DNA from 2 places in the Enterobacter chuandaensis genome. Region 2 is predicted to be linked to the other one. Evidence: predicted binding sites of a transcription regulator. Region 2 holds the regulator's gene; the other holds the start of a gene.
What was found. The regulator CRP, encoded in region 2, controls carbon source genes, mostly activating them, when cyclic AMP is high. The targets are predictions, from matches to a motif close to ATGTGANNNNNNTCACAT.
Positions count from the first base shown of each region.

Region 1 (5,347 bases), 1.9 Mb from region 2:
TCTTCTGCGCCCAGCAGTACGACGAATTCCTCAACCAGAACCTGCTGCGCGTCTTTGCCGGTCAGGGCTACAGCCCGGCGGTGATGGCGGTGGTGGAGCAGGAGGGCTTTGGCGATATCTACCGTGCTGAGGACCTGGCGCTGTTCGCCCGTACAAAGAACGACTATATGGCCTTCAGCTACTACGCCAGCAAAACGCTGGACAGCGATGCGATCCCGGAAGGCACGCCGGTGAACTATTACCTGCTGCACGGCGAGAAAAACAACCCGTACCTGAAAGCCACCGAGTGGAACTGGCAGATCGATCCACTCGGTTTTCGCACCATCATCACCCGCTACGCCAACGACTGGCGGATGCCGGTCTTCCCGATTGAAAACGGTATCGGGGTGATTGAGTCCTGGGACGGCGTAAATCCAATCGACGACACCTACCGCATCGACTACCACCGGGCGCATATCAACGCCATGAAGGACGCGATGTTCGAGGACGGGGCAGAGGTGATCGGCTACCTCGGCTGGGGGTTAATCGACATTCTCAGCTCCCAGGGCGACATGCGTAAGCGCTACGGCGTGGTCTATGTCAACCGGGAAAACCACGACCTGAAAGACCTGAAGCGTGTGCCGAAGAAAAGCTACGCGTGGTTAAAACAGGTAATCCATACCAACGGACGCGAGATGTAAGCCGTACGCTGCCGGGCCGTTTTTGTGACTGATTGATGGGAATTATCCGCTATGTCTGAAGCAAAAATAACACCGCACATGCAGTCTTTTGTCGATAAATTTGTTGAGTTCTCGGCGCGCCTGGCAAACCAGGTGCACCTGCGTTCCCTGCGCGATGCCTTCGCCACGGTGATGCCGATTTTCATCCTCGCCGGTCTGGCGGTGCTGGTGAACAACGTGGTGTTCCCGTGGATTTTTGAGGGCGACACGCTCGCGCAGTTTAAGGTGTGGGGCGAGGCGATCGTCAACGGCACGCTGAACATTGCCGCGCTGCTGCTGGCGCCGATGATTGCCTGGTCGCTGGCGCGCAACAAAGATTTCGGCAACCCGGTCTCGGCAGTGGTTATCGCCGTCAGTAGCTTCATCATCATGATGCCGATGCGCTTACAGATTACGCCCGTAGGCAGCGACGCCGCGGTGAACGTCACGCAGGTGCTGACGTTCGCCAATATCGGCTCTACCGGGATTTTCGCCGGGGTGCTGATCGGGCTACTCTCAACGGAGCTGTTTATCACCATTTCGCGGCTGAAGGCGCTGCACATTTCGCTGGGGGAGAACGTGCCCCCGGCGGTCAGCCAATCCTTTACCGCGCTGATCCCAACCATTCTTACCCTGTCAGTGTTCGCCGTGCTGGCGGCGCTGCTGGCGAATGTGCTGCACACGGATCTGATCCACCTCATTACGACCTTTATCCAGCAGCCGCTGCGGCTGATCAATACCAGCCTGCCGGGGACGATTTTCATCTACAGCTTCGGTAACTTCCTGTTCACGCTGGGTATTCATCAGTCGGTGGTCAACAGCGTGGTGCTGGAGCCGTTCCTGCTGATCAACACCAACGAGAACATGCTGGCCTTCGCCAACGGACAGCCCATCCCGCACATCATCAACAATATCTTCGTGCCGACGTTCGGCATGGTGGGCGGTACCGGCAGCACGATCTCGCTGCTGATCGCCATTTTTATCTTCTCGCGGCAACAATCGGCGAAACAGGTGGCGCGTCTGTCGCTGGCGCCGGGCCTGTTCAACATCAACGAGCCGGTCATTTTCGGCCTGCCGATCGTCTTTAACCTGCCGCTGATGATCCCGTTTGTGCTGCTGCCCGCCATTGGCATTTACTTTGCCTGGCTCTGCACCACGCTGGGGTTAATGTCGCGCTGCGTGGTGATGATCCCGTGGACCACGCCGCCGATCCTCAGCGCCTGGCTGGCGACGGCGGGGGACTGGCGGGCGGTGGTAGTGCAGTTGGCAATCATCGTATTTGGTGTATTCTTCTACCTGCCTTTCCTCAAGATTGCCGAGCGAGTGGCGTTGAAAAACAGCGGGATAGAAAACTAACGGTAAGGAAGGACGATGGCGGCGAAGTACATCACCATAGCGCGGGAAATTAAGAAACGTATCATCACCCAGCAGTACGCCGCCAATGAACCCCTGCCGGACCAGTTTGCGCTGGCGGCGGAGTTCAGCACCAGCCGGATGACCATTCAGCAGGCCATGCGCCAGCTTATCGTCGAAGGGCTGGTCTATACCCGTCAGGGGCAGGGAACGTTTATCCGCAAGAATTTCCTTCAGCTTTCCCGGTGGGATCTCTCCGGCAGCGACTACTTCGGCGCCACCAAAACCTGGGAACATCTGGGTACGGTCACCAGCCAGGTGGTGCATTTTGAACTGCGCTTCCCGAACGAAAAAGAGCAGGCGTCGCTGATGATTAACGCCGATGCGCCTGTTTATGACTTTATTCGTCTGCGTTTGCTGAACGGGGAACCCATGTCGCTGGATTCGACGATAATGCCGATGAATCTGGTTCCCGGCCTGACGAAAAGCCATCTTGAAGGTTCGGTGTTCCAGTACGTGCAGGAGACGCTGGGGCTGAAAATTATGGGGTCGTATCGCGTCGTGCGCGCGCTGAAGCCAAACGCGCTGGATATGCAGCACTTAATCTGTGAGCAGACCGATCCGGTGCTGGAGGTGGAGCAGGTGATTTATCTGGAGGACGGCACAGCGCTGGAGTACGCCCATTGCCACTATCGCTACGACCACGGCGGGATTGTGATCGTCAATAACGGATAAAAAAAGCGGGCATCGAAGCCCGCTTTTTTAATGTTGCTCTATCAGTTCAAACGAACCGGCATACCGGAACGGTTTTGAATCGCCTGGTCAACGATGGTCGTTTCCACGTCAGCCTGAGAGGTCACGGACTGCACCGCGCTGTTCAGCGAAATTGGCACGATCTCGTTGTTGTTGATCTGGTCTTCGCTGGTGGACAGCGGGTTGTGCACTTCAATATAACGGCTGCCGTCTGGCTCAGACGTTGCTTTCACCGGTTCGTTGATGAACTGCACGCGCGTACCGACCGGCACGTTTTCGAACAGGAACTTAATGTCGTCGTTACGCAGACGCACGCAGCCGTGGCTTACGCGCAGGCCGATACCGAAGTTGGCGTTGGTCCCGTGGATCGCATACAGACGACCAATATACAGAGCGTACAGGCCCATAGGGTTATCCGGACCTGCCGGCACAACGGCGGGCAACGGTTCGCCCGCAGCGATGTATTCTGCGTGCATTTTCGCGGTCGGCGTCCAGGTTGGGCCCGCTTTCTTACGCTCTACTTTGGTGGTCCAGTTCAGCGGGGTGTCTTTGCCCAGCTGGCCGATACCGATTGGCAGCACGATAACGGTGTTGGTACCTTTCGGATAGTAGTACAGACGCATTTCGGCGCTGTTGATCACGATGCCTTCATGAACGGTATCCGGCAGGATCAGCTGCTGAGGGATGTTCAGCACGGTACCCGCTTTCGGCAGATACGGATCAACGCCCGGGTTGGCTTCCAGCATGTTGGACAGGCCCAGCTGATACTGCGCAGCGTAGTACTCCAGCGGCTGCGTGTTACCCTCAGGCACCGTCACCACCTGGTTTTGACCCACCAGACGGCTTCCGTCTGTCGGCAGGGGATACGTCACCGCAGACGCGGTCTTACAAAAACCTACTACGGCTAACGCCGCCGCAAAAAGCGTTGTTAATTTCATGTTCATGTTGTGCGAGGTATCTAAGCCATTCTGGCGATGAGTTGATAAGTCTGAATCTGTGATGGGAGCGCATTATATGTGCATTCCCGCTAACAGGGAATTCAGATGTGTACGAAATCACATTTTTTTCGATTTTGTTAAAGTTTAGTGGATCGCCGCAACACGGGATCTCAATTCGGAATTGTGGCATAATGCCGTGTTTATCACACTTTTCGCAGGAATCTCCCCGTGTTAGTTACCAGCAACGTCACTATGCAGTTTGGCAGTAAGCCGCTGTTCGAAAACATTTCCGTCAAATTTGGCGGCGGCAACCGTTACGGCCTGATTGGTGCCAACGGTAGCGGAAAATCCACCTTCATGAAGATCCTCGGCGGTGACCTGGAGCCGACGCTCGGCAACGTGTCGCTCGACCCTAACGAGCGCATCGGTAAGCTGCGTCAGGATCAGTTCGCCTTTGAAGAGTTCACCGTGCTCGACACCGTGATCATGGGGCACGCGGAGCTGTGGGAAGTGAAGCAGGAGCGCGATCGCATCTACGCGCTGGCCGAAATGAGCGAAGAAGACGGCTATAAAGTGGCCGATCTGGAAACGCAGTACGGCGAGATGGACGGTTACTCAGCGGAAGCGCGTGCGGGCGAGCTGCTGCTGGGCGTGGGCATTCCGGTCGAACAGCATTACGGCCTGATGAGCGAAGTCGCGCCAGGCTGGAAGCTGCGTGTGCTGCTGGCTCAGGCGCTGTTCTCTAACCCGGACATCCTGCTGCTCGACGAACCGACGAACAACCTGGACATCGATACCATCCGCTGGCTGGAGCAGACGCTGAACGACCGTGACAGCACCATGATCATCATCTCGCACGACCGTCACTTCCTGAACATGGTCTGTACCCACATGGCGGATCTGGACTACGGCGAGCTGCGCGTTTATCCGGGCAACTACGACGAGTACATGACGGCGGCCACCCAGGCGCGTGAACGTCTGCTGGCGGATAACGCCAAGAAGAAAGCGCAGATTGCGGACCTGCAGTCCTTCGTCAGCCGCTTCAGCGCCAACGCCTCAAAATCGCGCCAGGCAACGTCGCGCGCCCGTCAGATCGACAAAATCAAGCTGGAAGAAGTTAAAGCTTCCAGCCGACAGAACCCGTTCATCCGCTTCGAGCAGGACAAGAAGCTGTTCCGTAACGCGCTGGAAGTGGAAGCACTTACCAAAGGCTTTGATGAAGGCCCGCTGTTTAAAAACTTCAACCTGCTGCTGGAAGTGGGCGAGAAGATCGCCATTCTGGGCGCCAACGGCGTGGGTAAATCCACTATGCTGAAAACCCTGGTGGGTGAACTGCAGCCGGATAACGGCACCGTGAAGTGGTCTGAAAACGCGCAGATTGGTTACTACGCGCAGGACCATGAATACGAATTCGAAAACGACCTCACCGTCTTCGACTGGATGAGCCAGTGGAAGCAGGAAGGCGACGACGAGCAGGCGGTGCGCAGCATTCTGGGTCGTCTGCTGTTCAGCCAGGACGATATCAAGAAGCCAGCCAAAGTGCTCTCCGGTGGTGAGAAGGGCCGTATGCTGTTCGGCAAGCTGATGATGGAAAAACCAAACATT
Region 1 covers NZ_CP097173.1:1,505,902-1,511,248, forward strand. The annotation lists gene MX657_RS07265 (glycoside hydrolase family 1 protein) at 1-680, shown strand, start outside; gene MX657_RS07270 (PTS sugar transporter subunit IIC) at 732-2,054, shown strand; gene MX657_RS07275 (GntR family transcriptional regulator) at 2,070-2,786, shown strand; gene ldtB (L,D-transpeptidase) at 2,828-3,748, opposite strand; gene MX657_RS07285 (ABC-F family ATPase) at 3,971-5,347, shown strand, end outside.
Region 1: a site for CRP is predicted at 3,848-3,865, ahead of ldtB (L,D-transpeptidase). Genes of this name have one in related genera too.

Region 2 (5,347 bases):
TGTTGGCGGCAAGCATGTGCAGCTGCTGATAGCACTGGCTTATCAGGTCTACCACCTTTTGCTGGCGCGCAAGCAGCGGCGGCAGCGATTTTTCCGGGTCAGTGTGCTGGGTAAGCAGGGTATATTTCGCTTCGCAATAATCGGCCAGTTGGCGGTAGAGCAGGCTCAGGGATTCGCGCAGCGGCTGTTCACGCCACAGCCAGAACCAGAACCAGTTAAACAGCCCGTACCACAGCGTGCCGAGGGCGTAGATCAGCAGCGGCTCCCACACGGGCATATTTCCGGCGAGGCTCAGGGTGAAGATGGCCGCAATGAGTGACGCGGGAAGCAGACGGGCGTGCAGCGAGCTGATTTCGGCGGTGACGCCGAGGGTCATGGCCAGCACGGACAGGATCAGCGGCAGCGGAATGTCGCGGGCCAGTAAAAGCTGGACGGCAAGGCTACAGCCAGCAAACAGGCTGCCACCGATAATCAGGCGTTTGAAAAAGCGTTTATGCGGCGTGTCCAGACCGGCAATGTTGCAGCAGGCGGGGACGAGGGAAAACAGCAGACCCTGCTGAAGATGTCCGAGGATCAGGCCCACGGCCACGGGAAGACACAGCACCAGCGTTTGTCGCAGTGCGTAGTTAACTTCCGGGTGATAGATCAGCCTGCGCCACATGGGGAATAGAGACAAAAACGGCGTGACACCTTACGATGACACGCCGTTTGACCGGGATTAACGGGTTCCGTAAACCACGATGGTTTTACCGTGGGCGGAGATCAGGTTTTGATCTTCCAGCATTTTCAGAATACGGCCCACTGTTTCGCGGGAGCAACCGACGATCTGACCAATTTCCTGACGGGTAATTTTAATTTGCATGCCGTCAGGGTGGGTCATCGCGTCTGGCTGTTTCGCCAGGTTCAGAAGGGTCTGCGCGATGCGGCCGGTCACGTCCAGGAAGGCGAGGTTACCCACTTTCTCTGACGTCACCTGCAGACGGCGCGCCATCTGGGAAGAAAGACGCATCAGGATGTCAGGGTTAACCTGAATCAGCTGACGGAATTTCTTGTAGGAAATTTCAGCCACTTCACATGCTGTCTTTGCACGAACCCAGGCGCTACGTTCCTGGCCTTCTTCAAACAGGCCCAGTTCACCGATAAAATCGCCCTGGTTCAGATAAGAAAGGATCATCTCTTTGCCTTCCTCATCTTTGATCAGCACTGCCACCGAGCCTTTGACGATGTAATACAACGTTTCCGCTTTTTCACCCTGGTGAATCAGCGTGCTCTTCGATGGGTACTTATGAATGTGGCAATGAGACAAGAACCATTCGAGAGTCGGGTCTGTTTGCGGTTTGCCAAGCACCATGCGCTGTTATCCTCTGTTATAAGCTGTCACCAGAGTCATCAGATGCATCCGGACTCTGGGGTTGCAATCGAATTCTTACCCATACCCTGGGAAGTCGGCTGTCGTAACGTTTCGCAGCCAGTAAAGTTTGATGTCCTCTGCATACATGTGTAACGTCAATGTATTACTGTAGCATCCTGAGTGTTTTAGCATAGCTTTCGCCGCGTGTCTCCTGGTGTCTCGCTTCAGCATGATGCAGGTCGCCTTCCATTGCGAGAAATGTAACGTGCGCGTAATCTGTCACCAAAAATGCAACGTTGGAGTTAATGAATATGCAAGCGCGCGTGAAGTGGGTTGAAGGTTTAACGTTCCTGGGCGAGTCCGCATCAGGGCACCAGGTTTTGATGGATGGTAACTCCGGCGATAAAGCCCCTAGCCCAATGGAAATGGTGCTGATGGCGGCAGGCGGATGCAGCGCGATTGACGTGGTGTCGATTCTGCAAAAAGGTCGTCATGACGTGACGGATTGCGAGGTTAAACTCACCTCAGAACGTCGCGAAGAGGCGCCACGCCTGTTCACCCATATTAATCTGCACTTTATCGTCACCGGCAAAGAACTGAAAGACGCGGCGGTTTCACGTGCGGTGGATCTTTCTGCGGAGAAATACTGCTCTGTGGCGTTAATGCTGGAGAAAGCGGTAAAAATCACGCATTCGTATGAAGTGATCGAGGCTTAAAAACAAAGCCCGGTGGCGCTGCGCTTACCGGGCCTACAACTGCACGAACGTAGGCCGGATAAGCGAAGCGCCATCCGGCAACAGATGTTACGCGATCTGCTTCCCTTCCATCAGCCGCTCCACCAGCGGCGTCATGATGAGCTCCATCGCCAGCCCCATTTTCCCGCCCGGTACCACTAACGTATTCATGTGCGAAATAAACGAGCCCTGCAGCATCGCCAGCAGCCAGGGGTAATCAATGCCTTCAAGATTACGGAAATGGATCACCACAAAGCTCTCATCCAGAGACGGGATACTTTTGGCGGCAAACGGGTTGGAGGTGTCCACCGTCGGCACGCGCTGGAAGTTAATGTGGGTGCGGGAGAACTGCGGCGTGAGGTAGTTGATGTAGTCTTCCATGGAACGCACCACCGAGTCCATTACCGCCTCGCGCGAATGGCCGCGCTCGCTCATGTCACGCGTCAGCTTCTGGATCCACTCCAGGTTAACAATTGGGACCACGCCGACCAGCAGATCCACGTGCCGCGCCACGTCGTGCTGAGGCGTAACCACACCACCGTGCAATCCTTCATAAAACAGCACGTCGGTTGGTTCCGGCAGCGGTTGCCAGGGGGTAAAGGTGCCTGGAACCTGGTTCCAGGGTACGGCTTCGTCGTAGGTGTGCAGATACTTGCGGGACTGCCCGGTGCCGCTCTGTCCGTATTCACGGAATGTCTGTTCCAGCAGGCCGAAATCATTGGCTTCCGGGCCGAAGTAGCTGATGTGTTTGCCCAGATCGCGCGCCTTGCGGATCGCCATGTCCATCTCAGGCCGCGTATAGCGGTGAAAGCTGTCGCCTTCGACCTCCGCCGCACGGAGATTCAGCTGGGCGAAAATCTTGCGAAATGCGAGGCTGGTGGTGGTGGTTCCCGCACCACTCGAGCCCGTAACGGCAATAATGGGATGTCTGGCAGACATAGCAACTCCCTGACTGAAAAGGTTGGAAGATCAGCCGTGAAACGCGTTGCGGGGCATGATATTGACCGTCTCATGCAGTTCTGACCACACCAGCACCACGTCGCCGCTTTTCAGCTGGCGTTTTACATCGTTGACCTTTTGCTCAAGCGAACGCTCATGTTCACCATAATCGGTGCCTTCGCGTAATACAAAGCTTTCAATCAGATTATCGAGCGTTTCGGGAGCCAGATCCTGCCAGGGAATGATCATTTTGCACCGTCCAGATAAGGAGTAAGCCAGTCAGGAATTCGCGCCTCCAGCCACATTTTCGGCCTGCGCAGCGTGCCGCCGATGAACCCGACGTGGCCGCCATGCTCGGTCAGCTGGTAGTGAACGTTGTCAGGCAGGAATTCCTGCGCGGGAATAGAGTGATGGTCCATAAACGGGTCATCTTTGGCGTGAATAATCAGCGTCGGCTGCGTGATTTTGCTGAGCAGCGGCATGGCGCTGCACTGACGATAATAGTCGATGGCATCGGCGAAGCCGTGGATTTTCGCGGTGATCAGGTCGTCGAATTCGCGGATGCGGCGCACCTTTTTCAGCTGGCGCAGGCTTACCGGCAGGGTATCCGGGTAGGCCTTCAGCTTGCGCGCCGCGTTGGCTTTCAGAAGGTTGAGCAGATAGCGCTGATAGACGCGGGAAAAGCCTTTTTCCATGTGGTAGCTGCACTGCTCCAGCATAAATGGTGCGGAAACAATGACGGCGGCATTCAGCGGTACGCTGTCGCCCTCTTTAGCCAGCAGGCAGGCCAGCATATTACCACCCAGCGAGTAGCCGACGGCGGCCGTTGGCACAGTGCCGTAATTTTCCCGCAGCCAGTGTAAAAACCAGGTGCCGTCTTCGGTTTCACCCGAATGATAGATGCGTTTCTGACGATTGGGCTCGCCGCTACAGCCGCGAAAATGCATCACCACGCCGAGCCAGCCGCGCGCTTTTGCCGCCTCAATTAACCCATGTGCATACGGGCTGTGCAGGCTGCCTTCTAAACCGTGAAACACCACCAGACGCGGCTTATGACGAGCCTGCTCCGGCGCTTCGCTCCAGGCGAGATCCAGAAAGTCACCGTCGGGCAGATCGAGCCGTTGCCAGTGCGGGGTGAACTGAACCTTACGGCGAATCAGGCGAGGCAGCATGGTTTGCAGGTGGGGGTTAGCCACGCCGCGCATGGGCACGAACTCGGTGCTGTCTTCGGCTGCGATGTCGAAGTCTGATGGAATGATTTGGGTCATAAGCGCGATGCTGATTCTTGTCGGAAATTTACGATACTTTCCGAATTGTACCCCGTTTAGCCTGGATTTCCGAACCAGGGACAAATTCCGTTCGCACAACGGGGTAAATAGGTCACTCCGCCTGCAGCATCGCTTCCAGCTGTTCCTGCGCGTCCAGCCACGCCATTTCGCACTCTTCGAGGCTGGATTTGGTCTTCGCCTGGGTTTGCAGGCAGTCCGTCAGCTCGGCTTTACGGCTCTGATCGTACAGACCGCTATCGCCGAGCTTCTCTTCAACGGTGGCAAGCGTGGCGTTGAGTTTTTCCATCTCTTTTTCAAGACGGGCAATCTCTTTACGCAGCGGCTGCGTCTGGGTGCGCAGCTCGGCTTCACGACGCTTTTGGTCTTTACGCGACTGTGCACTGTTGGCGTTGTCTTTGGCTGACTCTTCCGGCTGGTTTTCCTGCTTTTGTACGTCCGTCAGCCACTGCTGATAGTCTTCCAGATCGCCGTCGAACGGTTCGACTTTACCGCCGTGCACCAGGTAGAGATCGTCCGTGGTGGAGCGGATCAGGTGACGGTCGTGCGACACGACAACCAGCGCGCCTTCGAACTCAATCAGCGCTTCGGTCAGCGCCTGACGCATGTCGAGATCGAGGTGGTTAGTGGGTTCGTCGAGCAGCAGCAGGTTCGGTCGCTGCCAGACGATCAGCGCCAGCACCAGACGGGCCTTTTCGCCGCCGGAGAAACGCTCGGTGTTTTCGGTCACCTTATCGCCCTGGAAGCCGAAGCCGCCGAGATAGTCGCGCAGCTTCTGCTCCATCTCCTGCGGCGCCAGGCGCGCCAGGTGCTGAATCGGGGATTCATCCGCGCGTAAAAATTCCAGCTGGTGCTGGGCGAAGTAGCCCAGCTTGATGCCCTTCGCCAGGCCGATTTCACCGCTTACCGGATTAAGCTCGCCCGCCAGCAGTTTAATCAGCGTCGATTTACCGGCGCCATTACGCCCCAGCAGGCCGATACGTGAACCCGGGACCAGGTTGAGCTTGATGGAGTCGAGAATAATGCGGTCGGCGTAG
Region 2 covers NZ_CP097173.1:4,236,413-4,241,759, reverse strand. The annotation lists gene MX657_RS20510 (YccS/YhfK family putative transporter) at 1-661, opposite strand, end outside; gene crp (cAMP-activated global transcriptional regulator CRP) at 719-1,351, opposite strand; gene MX657_RS20500 (OsmC family protein) at 1,663-2,067, shown strand; gene MX657_RS20495 (phosphoribulokinase) at 2,155-3,024, opposite strand; gene MX657_RS20490 (YheU family protein) at 3,055-3,273, opposite strand; gene MX657_RS20485 (hydrolase) at 3,270-4,292, opposite strand; gene MX657_RS20480 (ABC transporter ATP-binding protein) at 4,405-5,347, opposite strand, start outside.